2 regions of the Mesorhizobium sp. YR577 genome follow, and region 2 is predicted to be linked to the other one. Evidence: predicted binding sites of a transcription regulator. Region 2 holds the regulator's gene; the other holds the start of a gene.
The links. The regulator LexA, encoded in region 2, represses DNA repair genes until DNA is damaged. The targets are predictions, from matches to a motif close to TGTTCNNNNTGTGTTCNG.

Region 1: a site for LexA is predicted at 4,223-4,240, ahead of recA (recombinase RecA). Genes of this name have one in related genera too.

Annotation. Positions count from the first base shown of each region.
Region 1 covers NZ_FPBI01000005.1:267,186-273,818, reverse strand. The annotation lists gene BM413_RS09750 (NADP-dependent isocitrate dehydrogenase) at 1-39, shown strand, start outside; gene alaS (alanine--tRNA ligase) at 145-2,811, opposite strand; gene recA (recombinase RecA) at 3,004-4,098, opposite strand; gene BM413_RS09735 (PfkB family carbohydrate kinase) at 4,384-5,256, shown strand; gene BM413_RS09730 (TfoX/Sxy family protein) at 5,226-5,549, opposite strand; gene BM413_RS09725 (GFA family protein) at 5,665-6,162, shown strand; gene sufA (Fe-S cluster assembly scaffold SufA) at 6,168-6,557, opposite strand.
Region 2 covers NZ_FPBI01000015.1:167,314-173,946, forward strand. The annotation lists gene gltX (glutamate--tRNA ligase) at 1-597, opposite strand, end outside; gene BM413_RS21810 (ComEC/Rec2 family competence protein) at 766-3,354, shown strand; gene lexA (transcriptional repressor LexA) at 3,375-4,094, opposite strand; gene glp (molybdopterin molybdotransferase MoeA) at 4,268-5,473, opposite strand; gene moaC (cyclic pyranopterin monophosphate synthase MoaC) at 5,474-5,962, opposite strand; gene trpC (indole-3-glycerol phosphate synthase TrpC) at 5,966-6,633, opposite strand, start outside.

The DNA of each region.
Region 1 (6,633 bases), on a different contig from region 2:
AAGATCGACGAGAACCTCAAGAAGGCAATGGCCGCCTGAGCTTTCGACCGTACCGGGCGTGAAAACGCCCGGTACGCTCCACCCTCAAACAAAAAGGCCCGCGGCATCTGCCGCGGGCCTTTTTGATTCCGAATGAAAGTTGCGTCAGGTGCCGGCCAGTGCTGCCCTGACGGCTGCGATGGCCTCGGACGCCTTGCTGCCGTCCGGCCCACCGGCCTGAGCCATGTCGGCGCGGCCACCACCGCCCTGCCCGCCGAGTGCGGCAGATGCAACGCGCACCAGATCAACCGCGCTGAAGCGCGCGGTCAGATCATCCGTGACGCCAACAACGACGCTGGCCTTGCCGTCATCGCCGGAGCCGACGAAAACGACAACGCCCGAACCCAGCGTGCTTTTTCCGGCATCGGCCAGCGGCTTGAGATCCTTCGGCGTCACGCCGGACACGGACTTGCCGAGGAAGCCGACGCCGGCCACGATCTCGCGTTCTTCGGCGGCGCCATTGGCTGAGGAACCACCAAGGGCGAGCTTCTTGCGCGCTTCGGTCAGTTCACGCTCCAGCTTCTTGCGCTCATCCAGCAGCGCCTCCACGCGCGCAGGCACGTCGCCCGGCGCGACTTTGAGGGTTGCTGCCGCAGCCTTCAGCCGCCTGTCCTGCTCGTCGAGATGGCGGCGTGCCGCCTCGCCCGTCAGCGCCTCGATGCGGCGCACGCCGGCAGCGACCGCACTGTCCGCCACGATGCGCACAAGGCCGATGTCACCGGTCGACCTGACATGCGTGCCACCGCAGAGCTCTACCGAATAAGGCCGATTCGCTTTGGCGCCGGAAACACCGGTGCCCATCGAAACGACCCTGACCTCGTCGCCGTATTTTTCGCCGAACAGCGCCATCGCGCCTTCGGCAATCGCATCGTCCACGGACATCAGCCGCGTGGTGACCGGGCTGTTCTGCACGACGATTTCGTTCGCCATGCGCTCGACCTCTTCGAGCTCCTCCGAAGCAATCGGCTTGTTATGCGAAATGTCGAAGCGCAGCCGCTCGGGCGCGACCAGCGAGCCCTTCTGCGCAACATGGGTGCCCAGCACCTCACGCAACGCCTCGTGGATGAGATGCGTTGCCGAATGGTTGGCGCGCAACCTGGAGCGACGCGCATGGTCGACCTTCAGTTCGACGGCAGCGCCTGTCTTCACCACGCCCTTCGTCACGTTGCCGTTGTGGACGAACAGGCCGTCGGCCTTCCTCTGCGTATCCGAAACCTCGATCGAAAAGCCTTCACCGGAGATAATCCCGGTGTCGCCCATCTGGCCGCCAGACTCGCCGTAGAACGGCGTCTGGTTGACAATGACGGCGACCTGCTCGCCCTCCTTGGCCGCGTCCACGACCGCGCCGTCCTTCACCAGCGACAGCACGATGCCTTCGGCCTGCTCGGTCTCGTAGCCGAGGAATTCCGTTGCGCCCGCCTTTTCGCGGACCGAGAACCAGACGGTCTCGGTCGCCGCTTCGCCGGAGCCGGCCCAGTTGGCGCGCGCCTCGGCCTTCTGCCGCTCCATCGCCTCGGTGAAGCCGGCCAGGTTCACCGAGATGTTCCGCTGGCGCAGCGCATCCTGCGTCAGATCGAGCGGGAAACCGTAGGTGTCATAGAGCTTGAACGCCGTCTCGCCGTCCAGCATGTCGCCGTCGTGAAGCGTCTCGGTCGCGTCGGCGAGCAGTCCGAGGCCGCGTGCGAGCGTCTTCCCGAAACGCGTCTCTTCAAGTTTCAGCGTCTCTGTGATCAGCGCCTCACCGCGGCTAAGTTCAGGATAGGCCTGGCCCATCTCGCGCACCAGTGCCGGCACCAGCTTCCACATCAGCGGCTCGTTCGCACCGAGCAACTGCGCATGGCGCATGGCCCGGCGCATGATGCGCCGCAGCACATAACCGCGGCCCTCGTTCGAGGGCAGCACGCCGTCAGCGACGAGGAAAGAGGACGAGCGCAAATGGTCGGCGATCACGCGGAACGACGCAACGGTGTCCGCATCGGGAGCGCGGCCGAGAGCGGAAGCCGTCACGTCGATCAGATGGCGGAACAGGTCCGTCTCGAAGACGCTCTCCACACCCTGGAGGATCGAGGCCATGCGTTCCAGCCCCATGCCGGTGTCGATCGAGGGACGCGGCAGCGCGACGCGCTCCTCCTTCGTCACCTGCTCGTACTGCATGAAGACGAGGTTCCAGAACTCAAGGAAGCGATCACCGTCCTCCTCCGGGCTGCCGGGAGGGCCGCCCCAGATGTGCTCGCCGCGGTCGATGAATATTTCCGAGCATGGCCCGCACGGCCCGGTATCGCCCATCGCCCAGAAATTGTCCGAGGTCGCGATGCGGATGATGCGGTCGTCGGAGAAGCCGGCGATCTTCTTCCAATAGCCCACCGCTTCATCATCCGTGTGGTAAACGGTGACGAGCAGCTTGTCCTTGGAAAGTCCGAAGTCCTTCGTGATCAGGTTCCAGGCGAGCTCGATCGCACGCTCCTTGAAATAGTCGCCAAAGGAAAAGTTGCCAAGCATCTCGAAGAAGGTGAGATGGCGCGCGGTATAGCCGACATTGTCGAGGTCGTTATGCTTGCCGCCGGCGCGCACGCTCTTCTGGGCGGTCGTGGCGCGCGAATAGGAGCGCGTCTCCAGACCGGTGAACACATTCTTGAACTGAACCATGCCGGCATTGACGAACATGAGCGTCGGGTCGTTGCGCGGCACGAGCGGGCTCGACGGAACGACCTCGTGCCCGTTCTTTCGGAAATAGTCGAGAAAAGTCGACCGGATTTCGTTTACGCCACTCATGTCTTTGCCTTTGTGAGAATTCCGCCCGTGCTGAAGGCGGAAAATGGACATGGCCTTTTAGCCTTCGCACCCACCCCTGTCCAGAACGCCAAAGTACCGTAAATCCGCATCCGCGAAAGGTTACTTCCGCTCAAAATAAAACCGCCGGCGCAAAGGCCGGCGGCTTGTCGAAACAGCTGAGCGCAAGAAGCCTTATGCTTCGTTGGCTTCGCCAGCATCATCCTCGAAATCGGCTTCCGGTCCACCCTCAAGGAATTTCTCGGCGATCAATCCTGCATTCTGCCTCAAGAGCAGTTCGATCTCGCGAGCGGTGTCGGGATTGTCGCGCAGAAACAGCTTTGCGTTTTCACGGCCCTGACCAAGACGCTGGGAATTGTAGGAGAACCAGGCGCCCGACTTCTCGACCACGCCGGCCTTCACGCCGAGATCGACAAGCTCGCCGGTCTTGGAAACGCCCTCACCATACATGATATCGAACTCGACCACCTTGAAGGGCGGCGCCAGCTTGTTCTTCACCACCTTGACGCGGGTCTGGTTGCCGACGACCTCATCGCGATCCTTGACCGAGCCGATGCGGCGAATGTCGAGGCGAACTGAAGCATAGAACTTCAACGCGTTACCGCCGGTCGTCGTCTCGGGCGAACCGAACATCACGCCGATCTTCATGCGGATCTGGTTGATGAAGATGACCATCGTGTTGGAACGCGAGATGGAAGCCGTAAGCTTGCGCAGCGCCTGGCTCATCAGGCGCGCCTGCAGACCCGGCAGGGAATCGCCCATCTCGCCTTCGATTTCGGCTCGCGGCGTAAGTGCCGCAACCGAATCGACGACCAGAACATCGACAGCACCCGAACGCACCAGCGTGTCGCAGATTTCCAGTGCCTGCTCCCCGGTGTCCGGCTGCGAGATCAGGAGGTTCTCGAGATCGACTCCAAGCTTGCGGGCATAGACCGGATCTAGGGCATGCTCGGCATCAACGAATGCGCAAATGCCACCCTTCTTCTGCGCCTCGGCAACCGTATGCAGCGCCATCGTCGTCTTGCCCGAGCTTTCCGGACCGTAGATTTCGATGATTCGGCCGCGCGGCAGGCCGCCGACACCGAGTGCGATATCCAGACCGAGAGAGCCGGTCGAAACCGTCTCTATCTCGACGATCTTCTCATTTGCGCCGAGGCGCATGATCGAACCTTTTCCGAAAGCGCGCTCGATCTGCGACAGCGCGGCATCCAGAGCCTTTGATTTGTCCACCGTTTTGTCCTCTACAAGCCGCAACGAATTCTGAGCCATGATACATTACCCCTTGGACGTCAATGAAAGGCCGGGCAACCCGGTTTTGTCATCAACATGTACCTCTTTTGTTCTCATTTGGCAAGAGGCCTCAAGTGGTTGATAAGTAACATATTTCCACGAATGTTCTATTTTTGTACTATAGAAACGCACAGATGGCTGCGATTGTGTTCGCGAGCTTGCGTGCCTGACGCGCAGCCTTGGCGATTCGCTGCTGCGGACTGTCCAAGGCCTGTGCCCGCGCGATAAGGTCGCCACCAGGTTTTCATTTTAACAGGATGCGCGATGAAGTCTTCCAGAATTCTGGCCATAGGCGGCGCGCATATAGTCCGGCATGGCCAGGCCACCGGCTCATTCGCACCGGGCGAATTCAATCCCGGCGTGATGCGCGAAGATGTCGGCGGCGACGCGTTCAATGCCGCGCGCATGGCTGTGCAGCTTGGCGGCTCCGCTTCACTGATCTCGATCAGGGGCGGAGATATTGCGGGCGAAACGGTATCCCGCGCCATTGCCGCAGAAGGCATTGAAGACCTTTCCGTGGTTTTCCTGGATCGCAGGACACCGAGCCGGACGGCCCTGCTGGACAGCGACCACCGCCTCATTGCCGGGCTCGACGACACGGCGCTTTACGACCTCGTCTTTCCGAAACAGATGCGGCGCTCGAAGATGCGGGAGGTGTTGGCGCGGTCCGACGCAATTGTCTGCGATGCGGACCTGCCCGCCGCTGCCCTCGAAAGGCTGGCTGCGCTCGCCGCCGGCAAGCCACTGTTTGCGGTTGCGGTCGCGGCATCTTCGACCCGCATCCGGCGCTTCGCGAGTCTTCTGCCCGAATTCGCATGCCTGTTCTTGAAGCGCGAAGGCGCCGTTGCGCTTTCAGGCGGCAGCGCGCAGGACGAGATTACATCGATTGCGGAGAGGCTGCGCGAACGCGGCCTCGCATGCGGCATCATCATGGAAGACGATGGAACAACTGTCGGTTTCGACCGGGAAACGCTCTTTTCGATCCGATCGCTCGATCCCGCGTATTCACTCGAGACATTGGCAGGAGCCACCATAGTCGCTCTGATGCGCGGACTGCCGATACGCGAGGCGCTCTCTGGAATAGGTGCAGTTCGCGAAGCAGGCGCTCACTTGCCCGCGCGCAAGCCCGCCTCATAGGCCCTGCGCGCCCAGACCATCATCTCTTCGGGATCATCAAGGGCGTCTTCAGGGATGCTCCAGTAAGGCATGGCGACCGCCTTGCCGTGCCTCGATCCGGTGTAGGTCCATTGCGTGCAGCCGGCAGCCTCGAAATCGGGAGCGCTTTGTGCATCCGCCTTCAACCGGAATTCGCCACGAATCTCTACGGCGATGATGACGCCATCGAAATAGACGCCCTTGCCACCAAACAAACGGCGGATCGAAACCGGCCCAAGCCCGTCGAAAAGTTCGCGAATGCGTTCATCGTCCATGACGCGATCATGTCATGCGGCCCGGCACTTGTCATGACGGCAACCAAAGCTCTGCTGACAGGTTTTAATGCCTGAACATGATATGCCGAAGCGATCTATTTCCAGGAGTTGCCCAATGCCCGTTCTGCTCAAAGGCTCGTGCCACTGCGGTGCCGTTCATTTCGAAGTCGAGAGCCATACCCCTGCCCCCTACCAGCTCTGCTACTGCTCGATCTGCCGCAAACAGCAGGGCGGCGGCGGTTATGCCATCAATCTCGGCGCTGACAATGAAACGATGAAGGTTACAGGCAAGCGCCACATCGGCGTCTATCGTGCCAGGATCGAGGATGACGAGCATCCGGTCTGTGAGATTTCCAGCGGGGAGCGCAATTTCTGCAAGAAGTGCGGATCAGCCCTGTGGCTCTACGATCCAACATGGCCGGAGCTTGTCCACCCCTTCGCGTCAGTGATCGACACCGACCTGCCCACCCCGCCGCAGCGCACGCACCTGATGCTGAAATACAAGGCGAACTGGGTTGAGCCGAATATCGCCAAGGGTGACAACACATTCGACGTCTATCCCGAGGAGTCGATCGCCGATTGGCACAAAAGGACCGGTATGTGGGTTGATTAGAGCGCTCAGGCAGCGCCGGCTGATGCTCTCGCCTCGGCAAGCTGCTTGAGATCGGCGGGCTTCAGTTCAACCGATTCGCCGCAGCCGCAGGCTGAACTCTGGTTCGGATTGGTGAAAGTGAAGCCGGTGCGAAGCTGCGTCACCTCGAAATCCATCACCGTGCCAAACAGGAAAAGCGCTGCTTCCGGCGCAACATAGACATGGGCGCCGTCACGCTCGATGTGATCGTCCTTGGGGTTAGGCTCGGTCACCAGATCGACCGTATATTCCATGCCAGCACAGCCGCCCTTCTTGATGCCAAGGCGAATGCCCTGCGCACCTTCACGGGTCGCCACGATCTCGTTGACGCGAGAAGCGGCCTTTTCGGTCATGCTTATGACGGCAAAGCGTCCCATTTCATTCTCCATGCCCATGCAGGTTCAAGGCCCGCCGGATACCCTATAGATGGTCGATCGAAGTCCGATTGGCAAG
Region 2 (6,633 bases):
ATGGGTGACGCCCATATCGTGGTCGTCGACCACGACTGCGTGCATGTAGGTAGGGTTGCCGTCCGAGCGGAGGATGATGAAATCGTCGAGATCCTTGTTGGGAAAGCGAACATCGCCCTGCACGCGGTCGCGCACGATCGTCTCGCCTTCGGCAGGCGCCTTGATGCGGATCGCACCCTTCACCCCGGCCGGTGCCTCGGAAGGATCGCGGTCGCGCCAGCGGCCGTCGTAGCGCGGCGGGCGGCCCTCGGCGCGAGCCTTTTCGCGCATTTCCGTAAGCTCCTCGGGCGAGGCGTAGCAATAATAGGCTTTGCCGGCGCGCACCAGTTCCTCCGCTACCTCGCGGTGGCGCGGCGCGCGCTCGAACTGCGATACCGGCTCGCCTTCCCAGTGCAGGCCGAGCCAGGAAAGGCCGTCCAGAATGGCTGCGGTCGCCGCATCCGTGGAACGCTCGCGGTCGGTATCTTCGATGCGCAGCAGCATCGTGCCGCCGGTGTGGCGCGCGTAGAGCCAGTTGAACAGGGCCGTGCGGGCGCCGCCGATATGCAAATAGCCGGTGGGCGAGGGGGCGAAGCGGGTAATGACTGTGTCGGACATAGGATTTCCAGAAGGCAGGGACGGGCCGGCGAGAGCCGAAGATGGCACGCATGGCAATTTGGTAGCGTTCATGTAGCATGGCTGGTCAGGGGTGCAAGGGGCAGGGGCAAGCCGAGATCGGCGCGAGGCGCGCGCGTGCCGGCCAGGCCCCGAATTGGGGAAACCTGGATGGCGCGCGAGACATCCACAGGCGAGGTGAGCGAGCGGGCGCAATTTGCCTATCCGCTCGACGCGCCGCTTGTTTCGCCTCCCTCGCGATTACCATCAGCCGAACCGGCTCCGACACCGCTGGCACCTTGGAAATCTCGACCGCCGCTTCTGCCGGCAGCCTGGCGCAGGAAGCTTCAGGTTGTCCCGTCGCGTGCACGCGCCACGCGCTCCTTCGCGTCGGCAATCGTCCTGGAACTTGAGCGCGGCACGCCGTTTCTTCTCGTTCCGGTGTTTCTGGCGCTCGGTGCCATCATCTATTACGGGCTCGAGGCTGAGCCGGATTTCCTGCCGATGTTTGGTGGCAGCGCCGTCCTGTCAGCTTTGCTTCTGCTGCTGCCTTCGCATCAACAGTTGCTCCGTTTTGCGGCGGTGGGGGTGTTGATCTGCGTCGTCGGCATGGGGCTTGCCAAGATCGAGACATGGCGTGCGGGAACCAAGATCATCGGCTCGGAAATCTCGACCCAACTGACCGGGCGTGTCGCAGGCATCGACCATATGGCCAATGGCCGCGTGCGACTGACAATCGACGTGCTGGCAACAGCAAGGCCGACGTTGCGCTACGCGCCGGACCGCGTTCGCGTTTCGGCTCGCAAAATCCCGCCGGGGCTGGCGGTCGGGTCGGAAATCAGCGGTGCGGTCAAGCTGATGCCGCCTTCCGGGCCGGTGCGGCCCGACAGCTATGATTTTTCCTTCAAGAGCTATTTTGACAGGATTGGCGCAAGCGGATTTTTTCTGCGCGGCCCGGAACTCGTCATGGCGGGTGAAGCGCCGTCGGTAGGTGACCGGTTTTCCATCTGGGTCGAAAATGCCCGAAACCTCATCGCGGATCGCATCAGAAGTCAGATCGGCGGCCCGGAAGGCGAGATCGCAGCCGCCCTTGTGGTCGGCATACGCGCCGGCATTCCCGAAGACATCAACGAATCGATGCGCCGCACCGGCATCTACCACATCATCTCGATCTCCGGGCTGCACATGGCGCTTGTCGCCGGCACCGTGATGGGCTCATTGCGCGCGGTATTCGCATTGTTTCCCGGCTTTTCGTCGCGCTGGCCGGTCAAGAAATATGCCGCCGCCGCTGCTTTGGTCGCGATTGCCTCCTATCTTTTCATCTCCGGTGGCGAGGTCGCGGCCCAACGCAGCTTCATCATGCTCGCGATCATGCTGACTGCGCTGCTGTTCGACCGCGGTGCGCTGACCATGCGCAATCTGGCGATCGCGGCCATCGTCGTCATTGTAATTTCGCCGCATGAGGTTATCGGCCCGAGCTTCCAGATGTCTTTCGCGGCAACGGCTGCTCTGGTCGGCGCTTATGCCTTGTGGGCGGAGAGGCGTTCGCAAAGGTCAAAGCCTTTTGTTCCTCCGGGCAATGCGTCACTGATTGCCGGTTTGACCAAGCGCACGATCGGCTCGGTCGGTGCACTCGCCATGACCTCGATCATCGCCGGTCTCGCGACGACCGCATTCGGCGCCTATCATTTTCAAAGGGTTTCGCCGCTCAGCCTGCTCGCCAATCTCGGCGTCATGCCCGCCGTATCGATCCTCGTCATGCCTTTTGCTGTCGCCGGTTCATTGGCGATGCCGCTCGGCCTGGATGGCCCGTTCTTCTACGTTATGGGCAAAGGGCTGACGGCGATGATCGTCATCTCACAATGGATATCGGATCGCTCGCCCATCGACGCCGTCGGGCTGGTTTCGGGGCGATCCCTGGTATTGCTCACCGTCGCGCTGGTGATTGCGACGATGGCCTCGACGTGGCTGCGGTTGCTCGCAGTGCCTTTCGCGCTCGCAGGAATGCTGCTTCTGGCAGATGTGCGAGCGCCAGACATTCTCGTCTCGGAAGATGCGAGACTGGTGGCCGTACCGGTCGATGATGAAAATCTCGCAGTCAACCGCGCGCGGCCGAACGAATTCACCATCGAAAACTGGAAGCGGGCGCTGTTGTCGGAATATCTGATCAAGCCGGTCGATACGATCAATGATGCCGGCAAGAAAAGGTCGAGCCGGGCTGGGCGCCGTAATTCACCAACCGACGCGTCCTTCGATGATTCCGCGGAAATTGAAGCGGCCGACCTTGCATCAAGCGATACGGCCGTTTCGTCGGGACAATCTCGCGAAAAGCCGGTGAACTCGCTCGCTGCTGGTTTCGATTGCCATAACGGTCTGTGTCTGGCGACGCACAGATCGGGCGCAATCATCGCTCACGCTGCCGATTGGCGTTCCGCGCGACGCGCGTGCGACTATGCCAGCCTCATCGTGATCGACGACGCGACTGCCGAGGATGTCTGCGAAGACGCCGTCCCGCTGGTTGTCACCAAGCGCGAACTGGCCAAGTTCGGCAGCGCCGCCGTCTATCTCTATGGCGACATTTCGGATCGTCGTGCCGAAATTCGTTTCGCGCTGACACAACCATACCGCCCCTGGCATACACAACGAGCATTTTCTCGAGAGGCGAGAGGACTGCCGCCTTATCAGCGGAGAGAAAGTAAGCCGGCGAACAATCAGTTAAAAAAGTCGAGATACTCAAATTCGCGAAGCGCCAAACCATAGTCAGGCGCTGCCGCGTGTCGTCAATAACGCCGGATCAATCCCACCAGCTTGCCCTGGACCTTCACACGGTCAGGTCCGAAAATCCGCGTTTCATAGGCTGGATTGGCGGCTTCCAGCGCAATGGAAGCGCCCTTGCGGCGGAAGCGCTTGAGCGTGGCTTCCTCTTCATCTACCAGCGCAACGACGATTTCGCCGGGGTTTGCCGTATTGGCATTGCGGATGATCACCGTGTCGCCGTCAAAAATACCGGCCTCGATCATCGAATCGCCTTTGACTTCAAGCGCATAGTGCTCGCCGCCCATGATCATCTCCGGCGGCACGGAGATTGAATGCGTCTTGTGCTGGATGGCTTCGATCGGCACACCGGCAGCGATCCGGCCCATTACGGGGATCGAAACGGCGGAGCCGACATCATCATTCCCGGCTACAGGGCCGCGCGCAGGTTCCGGGGGGCGTCGACCTAGGCTGCCCTCGATGACGCTCGGCGAGAATTTCGCGCGCTGCGGTGCCAGCCCGGGGGCCATGGAGTCGGGCAGGCGGAGAACTTCGAGTGCGCGAGCGCGATTCGGTAGCCGGCGAATGAACCCGCGCTCTTCAAGAGCAGTGATCAACCTGTGGATGCCGGATTTCGATGCCAGATCGAGCGCTTCCTTCATTTCATCGAAGGAAGGCGGGATTCCCGCTTCTTTCATCCTCTCGTGGATGAACATTAGAAGCTCGTGTTGCTTGCGCGTCAGCATGGCCACCCCCGAAGAATCAAACCAAAAACAAAACCAGAACAAACACTATCTGTTCCATTTGTGTTCTGCAACCGTTTAAATTTTAATGAATATCTTAAGGTACTGGAAACAATACGCGAACGCGCCGATATTGGAACCAGTCGATCGGATATGTGCCGATCGATAGGCCTGACCTAGCGAATCCTCAGGACGGTGCATGGCGCACCAGCCTCGGCCGCCGGCGCAAAAGGTTCGCGGATGATCAACGCATTGGCCTCGGTGAATGTCCTCAGCATTGAGGAATCCTGGATCTCGAACGGCGTCGCTACGAGCCCGGCATCGTCGTCTCGAAGAACGGCGCGCACATAATCCTGGCGCAGATCGTTGGCCTGCATTGCTGCGCCGAGGAAAGCCTCATGGATATCAGACACATGGTGCCGCCCGCCAAGTCGCGACAGCAGCGGCTTCAGGAACAGATGCGAGCAGACAAGACTCGCCACCGGATTTCCGGGCAAGCCGATGCAGCGGGTGTGCCCGAGTCGGCCGAACATCAGCGGCTTGCCGGGCCGCATAGCGATCTTCCAGAAATCGAGCTTTACGCCTTCGCTGGTCAAAACGTCGTGGATGAAGTCGTGATCGCCGACGGATGCGCCGCCCAGAGTCACGATCACGTCTGCGCCGGCCTCCATGGCTCGCTTGATCAGCGCCGCGATGGCCTCCTTGCGATCGGGCGCGATGCCGAGGTCGAGCACCCTTGCGCCAACCGATTCGGCGATCGCTGCCACGCCGAAGCTGTTCGAGGCGATGATCTGGTCGGGGCCTGGTTCGCTGCCCGGCGGCAAAAGCTCGTCGCCGGTGGCGATGATCGCCAGCAGCGGCTTTTTCACGACGGGAAGGCGAGGGTGGTTGGCCGAGGCTGCAAGCGAAAGCGCACCCGCGTCCAGGACCCTGCCTTTGTCCAGCAGCAGGTCGCCTGTGGAAAAATCGAGGCCCCGGCGCCTTATGTGGCGACCGGCATCCACCGTTTCGGTGACCTCTACGGTTCTGCCATCGAGCTTTCGGGTGTTCTCCTGAATGACGATGGTATCGACACCATCCGGCATCGGCGCTCCCGTGAAGATGCGGACGGCCTGACCCGGCTCTACTTTGCCGGCAAAGCGCCGCCCAGCCGGAGCTTCGCCGATAACGTGCAGCGTTGCCGGGACATTGGCGACGTCAGCACTGCGCACCGCATATCCATCCATGGCCGATGCGTCGAACGGCGGTTGCGTGCGCAGCGCTCGTACAGGTTCGGCCAGCACGCGCTCGGCAGCCTCGGCCAACGCTACGGATTCCGCGTTGCCGGGACCGGCGCCATCTAGCAGTCGCTGTAGGGCCTCGGCGACCGGAAGGAGTGCCATCTATGCGTCCACCCGGTAGTCGCCGGATTTGCCGCCGGTCTTCTGGACCAGCCTGATGCCGGAAATGACCATGCCGCGATCGACGGCCTTGGCCATGTCGTAGATGGTCAGGCAGGCGACGGAAGCCGCCGTCAGCGCTTCCATTTCGACACCGGTCTTGCCGGTGACGCGGGCAAGTGCGGTCACGCGCAGGCCGGGCAGGGAATCGTCAGCTTCGATGTCGACCGAAACCTTGGTTAGGAGCAGCGGGTGGCAGAGCGGGATCAGCTCATGTGCCCGCTTGGCCGCCATGATGCCGGCGATGCGCGCAGTGCCAAGAACATCGCCCTTCTTGGCGTTGCCCTCGCGGATCAGTTTCAGCGTTTCGGGCAACATGGTGACAAAGCCCTCGGCGATCGCCGTGCGCTCTGTTTCAGCCTTTTCGCCGACATCGACCATATGCGCCTGGCCTTCGACGCCGAGATGGGTGAGGGCGGGTTTGCCGCTCATGGCCTAGCCATTTACCGCTTGCGCGGCCTTGCCAGTCAGCAGCGCACGCGTTGCCGCTGCCACGTCCTGCTGCCGCATCAGGCTCTCACCGACCAGGAATGTGCCGATGCCGAAACGTTCCAGCCGCCGGCAATCCTCGTGGGTAAAGATCCCACTTTCGCCGACCAGCAAGCGGTCATCGGGCACCAGTGACGACAATCTTTCCGACGTCTCAAGGCTTGTCTCGAAGGTCCGCAGGTTGCGGTTGTTAATGCCAACCAGTTGCGAGGACAGTTTCAGTGCCCGCTCTGTCTCAGCCTCGTCATGCACTTCGATCAGAACGTCCATGCCGAGTTCGAAGGCCGCATCTTCCAGTGCCTTGGCATCGTCGTCCGTCAGGCTGGCCATGATGATCAGAATGGCATCCGCGCCCCAGGCGCGTGCTTCATAGACCTGATAAGGCTCGAACATGAAATCCTTGCGCAGGGCCGGTAGTTTGCAGGCCGCGCGCGCTTTGGTCAGGAATTCCGGGGCGCCTTGGAACGACGGCGTGTCGGTCAGCACTGAAAGGCAGGCCGCGCCGCCTTGTTCATAAGCTTGTGCCAGCGCCGGCGGGTCGAAATCGGGCCGAATCAAGCCCTTGGACGGGCTTGCCTTCTTGATTTCGGCGATCAGCGCGAAGCCGCCGGCAT